3 regions of the Paenibacillus sp. 2KB_20 genome follow, and region 3 is predicted to be linked to each of the others. Evidence: riboswitches for the same ligand, from Rfam matches in the RefSeq annotation. Region 3 holds a riboswitch; each other region holds the start of a gene.
The links. Region 3 has a riboswitch for cyclic di-AMP ahead of AB4124_RS32555 (G5 domain-containing protein). Riboswitches for the same ligand answer to the same signal wherever they lie in the genome.
Positions count from the first base shown of each region.

Region 1 (4,265 bases), on a different contig from region 3:
GAAAAAAAGCTGCGATTGACCGCTCCCTTAAGAATAGGGATCGGATGATCGCAGCTTTTTTAACGTTGTTGGCGGAGTGGATTCCTTGTATAAGTCGCAGCGGAACAAGCCCGCTATTTTTTAAAATGGTAAGGTACTGTGGTGATAATCACATCTCTCCGATACAGTAAATGTGCGCGAATGAGCAAGCTGGACTGATTGTGCAGGAAGTTATGCCAGCCCTTCTTGGGGATGAACTGCGGTATGACAACGGTAACCTGATAGTGGGATTCGCTTGCCTTCCGCTGCACGGTATCGATGAATTTGGTCAGCGGCTGAATGATGCTCCGATAAGGCGAGTGCAGCGTCACCAGCCGGATGTCCGGCTGCCACTTCTTCCATTTTTCCTGGAAGGCCGCCTCGTCCTCCCGCTCGAACGGCACGTACACCGCGATAATTTGTCCTGCTCCCAGTGATTTGGCATAATTCAGCGAGTTCTCCACTACATGCGTGATTCCCGCCACAGGCAGAATAATAACATTTCCCTCAATCGGCTTAACCGGCTCACAGGTCGTAATTCGCAGCTGGTCTGCTACGGCCTCATAATGTTTGTGGATTCGTGTGAAGATCCAAATGATCAGCGGCAGGAAAATCAAGACGGTCCACACTTGGGCGAATTTCGTGAAAAAGAAGATCATCGTCACGATAAAGCTAATGCATGCGCCGGTGGTATTAATGATCAGCTTGACGATCCATCCTTCAGGCTTTTCGCGAATCCACTTCACCATCATCCCTGTTTGGGAGAGGGTAAAAGGGATAAACACGCCGACGGCATACAGAGGAATCAGATGCTCGGTTTTGCCTTCGAAAGCCAGCAGCAACAGAATGGAGAAGAACCCAAGTATGATAATCCCGTTTGAATATCCCAGACGGTCCCCCCGGACGGTGAACATTCGGGGAATAAATTTATCCTTCGCCAGATTAACGGCAAGCAGCGGGAAGGCGGAATATCCCGTGTTGGCGGCCAGGATCAGAATGAGAGCTGTTGTTCCTTGGATAAAGTAATAAAAAACGTTTCGTCCAAAGGTATGCTCGGCAATCTGGGAAACGACAGTGACTTGCTCGCTGGGGCTAACCCCATAGTAATAGGCCAGGAATACGATGCCCGAAAATAACATTGCCAGCAAGGATCCCATCGCGACCAAGGTTTTGGCCGCATTATTCGGAGCGGGATCCTTGAAATTCGGGATGGCGTTAGAAATGGCTTCAACGCCGGTCAGGGCAGAGCTGCCCGAGGCAAATGCCCGCAGGAGCAGGAACAAGCTGAGACCGGCGACAGGCGTGCCGATCGGCGTGTGAAGCTCTGGTGATGCATGGCCTGTAGCTATGTTGAATATTCCGACGCCAATCAGGATAAACAGCGCCAGTACAAACAAGTAAACCGGATAAGCCAGTATGGTGGCCGACTCCGTAACCCCTCTTAAATTGAGTACGGTCAAACATAGAACGAACACGATGGAGATGGGCAGATTGTAGGCATGCAGTTCCGGAAAAGCCGACGTGATCGCGTCCGTCCCCGCCGATACGCTGACCGCAACCGTCAGGATGTAGTCGACCAGCAGGGAGCCGCCAGCGACCAATCCTGGATACATGCCTAAATTCCGTTTGGAAACCACGTAGGCTCCCCCGCCATGCGGATATGAGAAAATAATTTGTCTATATGATAGGATAAGTGCCAGCAATAAGACCAGGACCCCGACGGCAATCGGTATGGAATACCAATAGGCAGCCGCGCCAACGGTCATCAAGACGATCAGAATTTGTTCAGGTCCATAGGCCACGGACGACAAGGCGTCGGATGAAAGGATGGCCAGCGCTTTGGTTTTGTTCAGCTTTTGCTCGCCCAATTCCGTTGATTTAAGGGGTCTTCCGATGAGGAATCGTTTGATAGAAGATAACATGTTTTTCACCGCCGATTAAGAATAGGTACATGATGGGAACTGCTTGAAGTGAGTTCAATCGGTGTGCCTCATGTGCTGGACATATGGGCTATCTCCATTCCAATATTGATTTTTGGCAAACAAAAAACACAGGTTAGAACCCTGTGTTTGATCACAAGTTCACAACCCTCTCCATCAACGCTGACGAGGTTAGCTGTCGGATTCGGGCGGTGAGAGTCGCCCTACCTGATAATAGTCGCGGCGTAAGTACGCGCTGCATCAGGATTCACCCCATAGTATGGTTGACAGATCCTATAGGTATCCATCCATACGTGTGGTTCCCCCGCTTTCCAAATTGGAAATTAAGCGAATGTCATGTGAATATGAAGAATGATTTCGAAGCTGAATAGTATATTACGCCTGCTCAAATCTTTTGTAAAACACCCTCCAACGAAAAATTAAGCAGAATTATTTATAAAAAATGACAGATAAGCGCTTACATAAATGTGTGGCTTTGACAGGCTTTGTTTTTTGCATGTTTGCTACAGAAAGCATGATTTTCTATGATGCGTAAGGGCAAGTAGCTCAGATGTGATGCGATAGACGCTGGATACAAACAAATTCGCCATGCCGGTCTCGGGGGAGGAGACATGGGCATGGCGAATTTTTTGGGAGTGGTCCATGATTTGGCAAGGAAGAGAAAGGGTCTGGGTTCCTCTTCGTTGCTCTTGATAGGAATATACCCGGAAGGAAGTAGAGTGAAACACCCGCTCAGAAAAAAATGTAAGACTTTACTGGAGCCCTGATTTTCTTTTAAGATAAGGGGATATGATTCAGCGTGTACAAGGGGGAATGGACGAAATGACTCAAGCGATGATTCATCAGGAGAATGGTGTGTTTCCGGCGGTATGTCCGTTGGATTGTCCCGATACTTGCGGTTTGCTGCTGCATAAAGAGAATGGAAAAATCGTGAAGGTTACCGGCAATCCGGATCATCCGATGACGCAGGGAGCCATCTGTAATAAAGTCCGCAATATGGCACATCGGGTGTATCATCCCGAGCGCGTGCTTTATCCGCTGCGGAGGTTAGGGCCCAAGGGTGAGGGGGCTTTCGAGCGGATCAGCTGGGATGAAGCGATTCAGGAGATTACCGGGCGCTACAAGAAGCTGATCAAGGAATATGGCTCAGAGAGCATTCTACCATACAGCTTTTACGGCAATATGGGGATATTGAGCGTGGACGGTATGGATCGGAGATTCTTCAACAGGCTGGGCGCCAGCCGCCTGAAGCAGTCGATCTGTAATTCCGCAGGCACTGCGGGCTGGAAATCCGTGATGGGGTTTAATGGAGGCACCGTCCCGGAGGAGACCGTTCATGCCGATGTCATCATTGTCTGGGGCGGTAATATCGTCAGCACCAATATGCACCAAGTAGTGCTGGCAGAGAAAGCACGCAAGGCCGGTGCCAAGGTCATTGTGATTGATGTTCATAAGAACCAGACCGGGCAATGGTCGGATTGGTTCATTCCGCTGTTTCCGGGCACGGATGCGGCACTGGCGGTCGGCCTCATGCACATCATGTTCCGAGATGGCATGGTGAATGAGGAATTCCTCCGGCAGTATACGCTCGGGCATGAAGCCTTGCGTGAGCATGTCAAAGACTATACGCCGGAGCATGTATCCTCCATTACCGGCATTCCGGTAGAGGATATCGAGAAGCTGGCCGAGCTGTATGGCCGGGCCGGTACTTCTTATATTCATATTGGTAACGGTCTTCAGCATCACGACAATGGCGGCTTGACGGTGCGCAGCATCGCGGCGCTTCCGGCCTTGACCGGACAATGGCTGAAGCGGGGCGGAGGGGCTGCCAAGTCGAATGGTGGCTACAACAGCATGGACAGCGATGCACTGGAGCGTCCGGATCTCCGGCCGAATCCGGATGCCAGGACCATTAACATGAACCGGATCGGCGAGGCGCTTGCCATGACCGAACAGCCGATTAAGTCGGTCTTTGTCTATTGCAGCAACCCGCTGGTTGTCGCTCCTGACACCGGGCGGGTGCGCGAAGGGTTTGCAAGGGAGGATCTGTTTACCGTCGTACACGATTTGTTCATGACGGATACAGCCAAGTATGCGGACATCGTGCTTCCGGCAACCTCCTCATTTGAGAATACGGACCTGTTCGCATCCTACTGGCATCAGTATATCCAACTGCAGGAGCCGGTCATTCCGGCGCTCGGGGAGAGCAAGAGCAACGTGGAGCTGTTCTCCTTGCTGGGCCGGGCCATGGGGTTCACCGACCCGGCCTTCCATGAGACCGAAGAGGAGATGATGGCAAGAGCGCTC
Region 1 is NZ_JBFRHH010000004.1:185,217-189,481, reverse strand. Features, by position in the region: gene AB4124_RS13020 (APC family permease) at 114-1,940, opposite strand; cyclic di-AMP (ydaO/yuaA leader) riboswitch at 2,103-2,298, opposite strand; gene AB4124_RS13015 (molybdopterin-containing oxidoreductase family protein) at 2,781-4,265, shown strand, end outside.
Region 1: another riboswitch for cyclic di-AMP. It lies ahead of AB4124_RS13020 (APC family permease); the one in region 3 lies ahead of AB4124_RS32555 (G5 domain-containing protein).

Region 2 (4,265 bases), on a different contig from region 3:
CGACCTCAAGTCCTTTCATCTGCTCCCAGGGAAGAAAGCCATAGATATTATAGGGAGGAGGATAGGTCCAGGCGCATATTTCCTTTGCGTGCTCTTCACGCATGACTACGGTGTGAAATGAAATCGGTGTTGCATCCATTGGTGAAGTCCTCCTATCATATATATGAATGATAACCCTTTTCCGAACATCCAAGTCGCATCAAAAAGCCCGTCAAAGAGAGGTAAGGGCTCCTTTAACGGGCAAGCGGTATGTATAGGGATGATTAGCCTCTAAAGCTTAGGATGATTCACCAGCCGACTCTTCATACGTATCATCGCTCATGATACGCTTTGCACCCACGTATCGCTGATCATAGTACTCCTCTGCAAGGCGGTTGATAACCACGCCGCGGTTGGTCGAGGCATGGGCAAATTTGTCATCGCCGACATAAATGCCGACGTGGGAGATGCCCTGGCCCGATGTGTTGAAGAACACCAAATCGCCAGCGCGCAGATCCTTACGGGACACGCTTGTCCCCATGTCGAATTGAGAGCCGGATTGATGCGGGAGCTTCAAACCGAGTTTGGCATATACATACATGGTGAAGCCGGAACAGTCAAATCCGCTCGTGGTCGTACCGCCGTAGCTGTATCGTGTACCTAGCACCTTATCGATTTCCTGATCCAGCGCACTATCAGCAAACACGTTGCCAACGCCCAAAGTGAATAGCAGTGTGATACTAAGGGCTGCTGTTGATAATGTTTTCTTCAGCATGGAAAGCTCCTTTTCGCTGCCGCGAGGCATAGCAATCTATGTATTAAAGCACTTACATTAATGACAAAGTTGTTACTGCGTCCATTCTATCAGACAGTAAGCGGGATTGGCAATTATTTCTTGATGGATTTTGCTATTTTTCAATCGCATTAGCTGTCGAAGCGTCAGATAAAATCAATATTTTTCCAAAACGGTGTTTAATGAAGAGAGAGAAGGGTATATAAAGAATAAGAGGATATTGAGGATGGAATAACCAAACGAAGTCATTTCAATATCTGCATTCATTTTTTTTTGAAAAGTGGAAACTTTTTCGTTGTCTTAAACGTTATAAAGGTATACACACAATCAACAAAAGAAAAAAGCCGCTGGATGAGATCGGCACAATCTCATAAACCCAGGGCTTCTTATAAGAGTAAATCAATAAAGTTCCAACATTAATTGTAGTTCACAGCTACAGATTTGTACGTATTCTGACTCATAATTCTCTTAGCGCCTACATATCGGTTGGCGTAATAGCTCTGGCTTAGCGGACTGATCATGACACCACGCGAAGATGAGGAATGAGCAAATTTGCCGCTCCCAACATAAATACCCACATGAGAGATACCTCTACCGGATGTGTTGAAGAACACGAGATCGCCAGCTTTCAGGTTGCTCTTGGATACTGCCGTTCCTACTTTGTATTGAGCTGCAGACGTTCGCGGCAGGCTAAGGCCAAGCTTCTTGTAAACATAGCTGGTGAATCCGGAGCAGTCAAAACCATTCGTTGTGGTTCCACCCGTTTTATAAGAGACACCAATGGCTGGTTTGATTGCTGTATTTAATTTGGAATCGGCGAAAGCGCTTCCGGTCCCTAATGTGAGTGCGAGTGCGAGGCCGAGAGAAACAGCCGTTAACTTCTTTTTCAAAACAAAAAGCTCCTTCCATTGCCTGCGAGGTTAGCTTAAGGGTTCGGTTGAAAGGTCCCCTATGATCCCTCTCTTGCGAGATCAATTCACCCAAAACGGATCCCCCGCTTCCCATATCGTTATGGGAATTCGGCTCCTTAAAATGTTGATGAACCCATTCATTGACGTCTGACGTTCCAACATAGTTAACGAATTTACATCGTTCCAACAAAAAAGTTACAGTAAAGATGACAAAGTTGTTACTAACATATTCGTTATTTTAGCAGAGTATTAACAATTTGGCAAACGAGGAAAGATCATTTTTAAACAAAAAAACCTGTCCCCATCTTGGGGAAACAGGTTTTTTTGTAATTTGGCGCTCAGAAATTTGTAATATAGAGGATAAATGAATGCTTATTCTTTGTAAAATCAAGCTCGAGATAAAAACGTGTCACTTCGGATTACAGCTTATTCGCGAGCATGATTCACCATTTCAGGGTAACGAATTGTAACGATTAGGAATGCTGTGAGGAGGAATCTCTCCACAAATGATATTGGGTGGAAATTACCCAAATTTGGAATAGTCCATTCAGGAAATAAGAGGCCTGCTGAATAATTAAGCCGATCAACCCGGCCCAGAAGAGCGAAGCCGAGCTCAGGAGCAACAGAATGACACAGGCTGATCCGCCGATGGTGATGGACAACAGCACTGCCGTGCCCAAGCGGCGGAAGAGTGCCAGAATAGAGCTGATCATACCGAACCCCCCAGTGCGCCCGAATTGCATATAGAGCAATAACAGGCGGATCAGATAGGCGTACAAGAACCACCCAGCTGCATAGGGCAGTGCATGAAGCAGCAGAACAGGCTCTTGAATCCCATTCAGCAGAATCGGAAGGATTTTGGGCAGAATCCAGTAACCGGGCGCAAAGGTGAGAATGAGCTCTATCAGATAGAATAGCGTTACGGGTTTCCACAGTTTCCGCATGCCAATGAAGAAGAATAAACCGCGCTCGCCCTTAGCTTCCTGGTGAAGGTTGTAGAAGATGCCGGCCCGAATGAGCGGGGTGAAGATCATCCTGATCAAGAGCAAACCGGCCAGAAGCCATGCGTAGGTGTGGACCGTGCTGCTCAGGGATAGGCTCATCTCGCCCTCGTAGAAGAATAAAAGACGGCTGAGCTCGTTAGGGGCAGAATCCGGATATCGCATAAGAAGGGGAACGACTGCCGATTTTACGAGTCGGTACAGGCAGTATCCCCACAGCAAACGGTATAAGAAGAGCAGAATCGAGACGTATAGCTGGTCTTTAACACTGATCCACCCTTGGCCTGCGTAACTTTTCATGTGCTCCCCCCTCACCATGACAGGCTGCCGAACAGCGTCTCCACAAGCTTGGTAATACTGAGATTCCAGCGTGTAACCACCTTCGGATCCATTCCTGCCTTCATATAGTTATTGATGTGTTTATTCTCTAGGACGATGGAATATTTCGGATCAACCATGGCCCAGGCGAGCGGAGTGCTGTACTCCAGGGTGTAAGTAACTTTTCGGTCCTTGCCGCTCCAAGTTCGCTCCACCGTTTTGCCGTCCTCAAAGGCGAACACGATTGGCACATCGGTTATATCCCCGTCCTTGCTCGTTATCTTGACCGTAGATTCATACCGAGGATGTTCCGCCGTGCCTTTATTTTTGGTTTTGATCACGTCGATGGCAACGTCCGCCATCTGGCTTCCATATACATATTGGTCAAAATACGGCTGCCAGGACGTTTTGCTTACTTGCTCTACAACTTTCTGGAAGTCGGACGTGGTCGGGTGCTTGAAGCGGTATTTCTGGGCGTACGTATGAAGAATCTTCTCCATCATCCGCGGACCGACCTGCCGTTCGATGCCTTGCAGCACCAGCTTGCCCCTCGTGTAAACATTCAGTGCGTAGTTTTCGTGCGAGCTGTATTTCCAGGATTCCATCTTCAGCGGTGCAGGGGAAGTGATGGATGCTCCCTGAGCCGCCGTATTGGAGGTAATCCCGTATTCTTTTTCCATCACTCGTTCTTCTGCATAGGTTGCGAAGGCTTCGTCCAGCCACGCTTCCTCAAATTCGTTACTTGCGATCATTCCGTAAAAATATTGATGGGCAATTTCATGAATGACGGTCCGCTCCAGCTCATACCCCGGCGAATCGTTTTTGGCCCCGAAGGCCGTGACCAGCGTCGGGTATTCCATGCCGCCTGCACCGTTGCCCGATTCTGGCGGAACGACGATGGACAACGTGGAATACGGATAGGTTCCGTACCATTTTCCAAACGAAGCGAGTGCCGACTTGGCGGCATCAAAGTAACGCTCCTTTAAGTCTTTATGGGCTGGATCGAGATACAGCTTGATGCGGACGCCCGGTACGCCTGGTGCGGAGAATGCTTCTTCTGCCGTGACAAAGTTCGGCGATGCCGACCAGGCAAAATCATGCACATCATCCGCATAGAACTGATAAATTTTTTCCCCGTTAATTTTTTGGGCAGGCTTGGTAGGGAATCCAGTCGCAGCAACAATGTAATTTTCGGGTACTCTGATGCGAACGCTGTAAATGCCGAAGTTAGAATAGAATTCGGAGTTGCCATGGTATTGATGA
Region 2 is NZ_JBFRHH010000024.1:35,442-39,706, reverse strand. Features, by position in the region: gene AB4124_RS32820 (GNAT family N-acetyltransferase) at 1-139, opposite strand, end outside; gene AB4124_RS32815 (C40 family peptidase) at 278-751, opposite strand; gene AB4124_RS32810 (C40 family peptidase) at 1,189-1,662, opposite strand; cyclic di-AMP (ydaO/yuaA leader) riboswitch at 1,667-1,807, opposite strand; gene AB4124_RS32805 (hypothetical protein) at 2,157-2,984, opposite strand; gene AB4124_RS32800 (M1 family metallopeptidase) at 2,996-4,265, opposite strand, start outside.
Region 2: another riboswitch for cyclic di-AMP. It lies ahead of AB4124_RS32810 (C40 family peptidase); the one in region 3 lies ahead of AB4124_RS32555 (G5 domain-containing protein).

Region 3 (4,265 bases):
ATATGGACGCTCCCCAATTCGACGAAGACCGGGAGGAAGCAATTCAGAGGGCGCTTGAAGCCGGCGTGACCCGGATGATCAATATCGGATTTAACCGGGAGACGATCCCGACTACGATGAAGCTGGCAGAGACTTATGATTTTATATATGCGGCAGTGGGCTGGCATCCTGTAGATGCGATTACCATGGAGGATCAGGACCTGGATTGGATCGCCTCTTTATGCAGTCATGAGAAAGTGGTGGCTATTGGAGAGATCGGCCTGGACTATCATTGGGATACGTCTCCAAAAGAAGTGCAGCACCGAGTGCTTCGGCGTCAGATCGGACTTGCCCGGGAACTGAACATGCCGATTGTCATTCATAATCGGGATGCGCATGAAGATATTATCAAAATTTTACGGGAGGAAAAGGCCTCCGAAGTGGGCGGTGTCATGCATTCCTTCTCCGGAAGCTGGGAAACCGCCAAAATATGTCTCGATATGGGATTCCATATTTCATTTGGCGGGCCGATTACCTTCAAGAATGCAAAGCAGCCCAAAGAGGTATTGGCGCAGGTTCCGCTGGATCGATTATTGATCGAAACGGACTCCCCTTACCTGACGCCTCATCCCTTCCGTGGGAAACGAAATGAGACCGCTTATGTGAAATTGGTGGCGGAGACCGCAGCCGAGATTAGAGGGTTGTCTTATGAGGAATTGGCCCAAATTACCACCAAAAATGCACTGGAACGATTTGGTATTTAACGAAAAAGAGAGCAAAAGCGATGAAAAAGAGAGCAATCGCGATTAATTAAAGTTTTTTAATCAGAAAAGGCGTCAATATTACAATAATTTAACCTTTTACATGAGAAAATGTGGTTGAATGTTGCTTTACAACCTGCATGTAAACAGGATATCATCTTTTCAGTGATAAGAAGCTGCGATGTGCAGATCGTAGCCGAATATTTCATGAACCGTCTCGCTTAATCTCCGGAATTCTGGAGAACGGGGGAACCGATACCGCCGTGCATACTGGTCTGAATGCACGCAGCTGTATTTGATTTCTTTTTCGGGTCTTTGGGGTGAATTTGAAGGATCTCGCCATGAGCGGGTATCCGGATCTAGGGCGTCTCTCTTACGTCCGAACCCGACAGCTAACTCCGTAAGCGAAATAAGAGGGGAAATCTCGTGCATACCATTTCCATGATTCTAATCATCAGGAAGCCACGTTAGAGCCTCTAGTACTCTTTCATTGGCTTTCTTTTATTTTTGAATAATGGAGAAGGGATCATCATACTCTTGGTAAACAAGGGGTGGTGGTAGATGGACGAAATGACGGGAATTGACGCAGGGTGTAGATAGATAGCAGGGCGCCTTGTGAGAAAAATTGCTATAGTCACGTCAAATGCATTCATGCGTTTACCTAGACGGCGGGACTATGAAGGAGGATGGAATAGTGGGCATTTTTCAACCTGAAGAAACCCATGAATCACAATCATCCAGCATGTCTTACGCATTGAGATGGAAGCATGACAATTTGCGTCAACTGATGTTGCTCGGTGCCATGGGTGCCGTTACGGTATCACTTCTCATATCGTTGGTCGTACATGATCAGGCAGGCAAGGAGGTTCAGCTTGTCGTCGATGGTCGTGTCACCACAGTAGAAACACGTGGATCATTGCTGCAGGAATTGCTGGATGAGCAAGCGATCACGTTGAGTCCTCAGGATCAGATTTCGATGCCTTTAAACGGCGCGATCCAGGATGGAGATCGGATCATCATTGAACGGGCAATTCCAGTTAAAGTTACAGTAGGCAGCACAACTAAAACCATATTTACATCCCAGGATACGGTTGATCATGTACTTAAAGAGGCTGGTATTACGATCCAGGGTGAAGATATAGTACAACCGGCACAGAACACGAAGCTGACCAGCAATATGAATATCCATGTCGTCCGCGTCACGAAACAAAAAGTTAAGGAGACGGAAGACCGGGAATTCCGTGTGATCAAAACAGCCGACCCATCGCTTGAAAGAGGGGATAACCGCGTGATTCAGCGGGGCGAGTCCGGTCTCATGGTGAACCATTATGAGAAGGTCTACCACAATGGCAAGCTGGTTTCGAAGACGAAGGTCTCCCAAAAAGTCGAGCGCAGAACGAAGGATAAAATTATTGCCGTAGGCACGAAAAAGGTGAAGAAGCCCGTCATTGTTCAGGCGGCCGCCACCGATGTGAAAGCCACACCGGCCAAATTGTCCGGCACGAAGAAAGTAACAACCGCCAAGGCTGTTGAGAACAACGTGGTTTCTCGGGCAGGCGTTGATTTTAAATACAACAAGGTATTGAACAATGTGTCGATGACGGCGTATTCTTCTGAGCAACAAGGAATCGGTACACGCACTGCATCCGGCACACGCGTTACAGAAGGGCGCACCATCGCCGTTGACCCTAATATCATCCCGATCGGATGGTGGGTCTATATCGAAGGCATTGGCTTCCGTCGTGCAGAAGATACGGGCGGCGCCATCAAAGGCAACAAAATCGATGTTTATTATGATTCACTCAAATCGGCCACGAGTTTCGGCCGGAAGAGCGGCCGCACCGTTTATGTGATCGGTCCGGTTAAACCTGAATTGAACTAGACGCATGAATTCCAATTTACAATGCCATTCTAATGCTATACTATTTAGCTTATAATATATAATGATGAAGAAGAGGGAGTATTTCCTCTTCTTTTGTTTTGTTAAGAACGGAGTATACAGAGCTAAGATGGTTGAATCTAAAGTTGTACAAGCGTGGCTTTGCTTGGGAAGGAAGAGAACAAACGCATGATTAAAGAAGTGATTGTTGTGGAAGGCAGAGACGATACCGTTGCCATTAAACGGGCCGTAGAAGCGGATACGATCGAAACGGGCGGATCAGCGATCAACAAGCAAATCCTGAAACGCATAGCGCTTGCTCAGGAGCGCAGAGGCGTCATTATATTTACGGATCCTGACCATGCAGGGGAGCGGATCCGCAAAATCGTGGATCAGGGCGTACCCGGCTGTAAGCATGCCTTTATCCCGGAGGCGGATGCTACCCGCAAAGGGGATATCGGCGTGGAGAATGCCTCGCCAGAGGCGATACGGCGTGCGCTGGAGCGGGTCCATACCTCCTTCGAGGGTGGAGAGAGCCTGATTAGTCTGGAGGACATGCTGGAGGCCGGATTATCGGCTCATCCGGAAGCGGCAGCAAGGCGTATGACGATGGGTAATCTGCTGGGGATCGGTTATTGCAATAGCAAGCAGTTCCATAAACGACTGGCCATGTTTCAAATATCACGTGAAGAATTTCTGGCCGCACTTGCACAGTTGGAAGAAGGGGGCGTAAGCCAATGAATCGGATCGAGGATATATCAACACCAAGACGGACGAAGGAGATCATCTCACGGCATGGATTCTCTTTCAAGAAGAGTCTGGGTCAAAACTTTCTTATTGATCAGAATATTCTGTATAAAATTGTGGAAGCTGCAGGACTGGATGAGGATAAGGGAGCCCTTGAGATCGGCCCTGGTATCGGTGCATTAACGGAGAAGCTGGCGCAGACGGCAGGGACCGTCACCGCGGTCGAAATTGATCAGCGCCTGATTCCCATCCTGAGGGAGGTCCTGGAGCCCTATGAGAATGTGAAGGTGCACCATGGAGATGTACTGAAGGTGGATCTTCATGAGCTGTTCCGTCAGGATTTTGCGGGCGTATCGAAGGTAAGTGTGGTTGCGAATCTGCCGTATTATGTGACGACACCGATTCTCATGAAACTGCTGGAGGAAAAGCTGCCGCTGGAAAATATCGTGGTGATGATTCAGAAAGAAGTGGCAGAGCGGATGGCAGCGGCACCGGGAAGTAAGGATTATGGCAGCCTTAGCATTGCCGTTCAATATTACAGTGAGCCTAAACTGGTCTGTATTGTGCCGCATACGGTGTTTATTCCGCAGCCGAATGTCGCTTCGGCCGTGATTCGCCTGGCGGTCCGGGAACAGCCTCCTGTTAGTGTAGAAGACGAAGGATTCTTCTTCGAGGTGGTTCAGGCTTCTTTCGCACAGCGGAGGAAGACGATTGCCAACAATCTGAAGAGCCGGTTCTTTCCGGGAGAAGGCCGTGAACGGCTGGAGCAGCTGCTGCAGGAAGCGGGCATTGAGCCCTCACGGCGCGGTGAGACCCTTAGTATTGAAGAGTATGCCCGGCTCAGCAACATATTGTACAACGCGGAAATTCGTTAATACAGCCATTAGAGAGCCCATAGG
Region 3 is NZ_JBFRHH010000023.1:47,168-51,432, reverse strand. Features, by position in the region: gene AB4124_RS32560 (TatD family hydrolase) at 1-743, shown strand, start outside; cyclic di-AMP (ydaO/yuaA leader) riboswitch at 949-1,163, shown strand; gene AB4124_RS32555 (G5 domain-containing protein) at 1,435-2,622, shown strand; gene rnmV (ribonuclease M5) at 2,809-3,360, shown strand; gene rsmA (16S rRNA (adenine(1518)-N(6)/adenine(1519)-N(6))-dimethyltransferase RsmA) at 3,357-4,241, shown strand.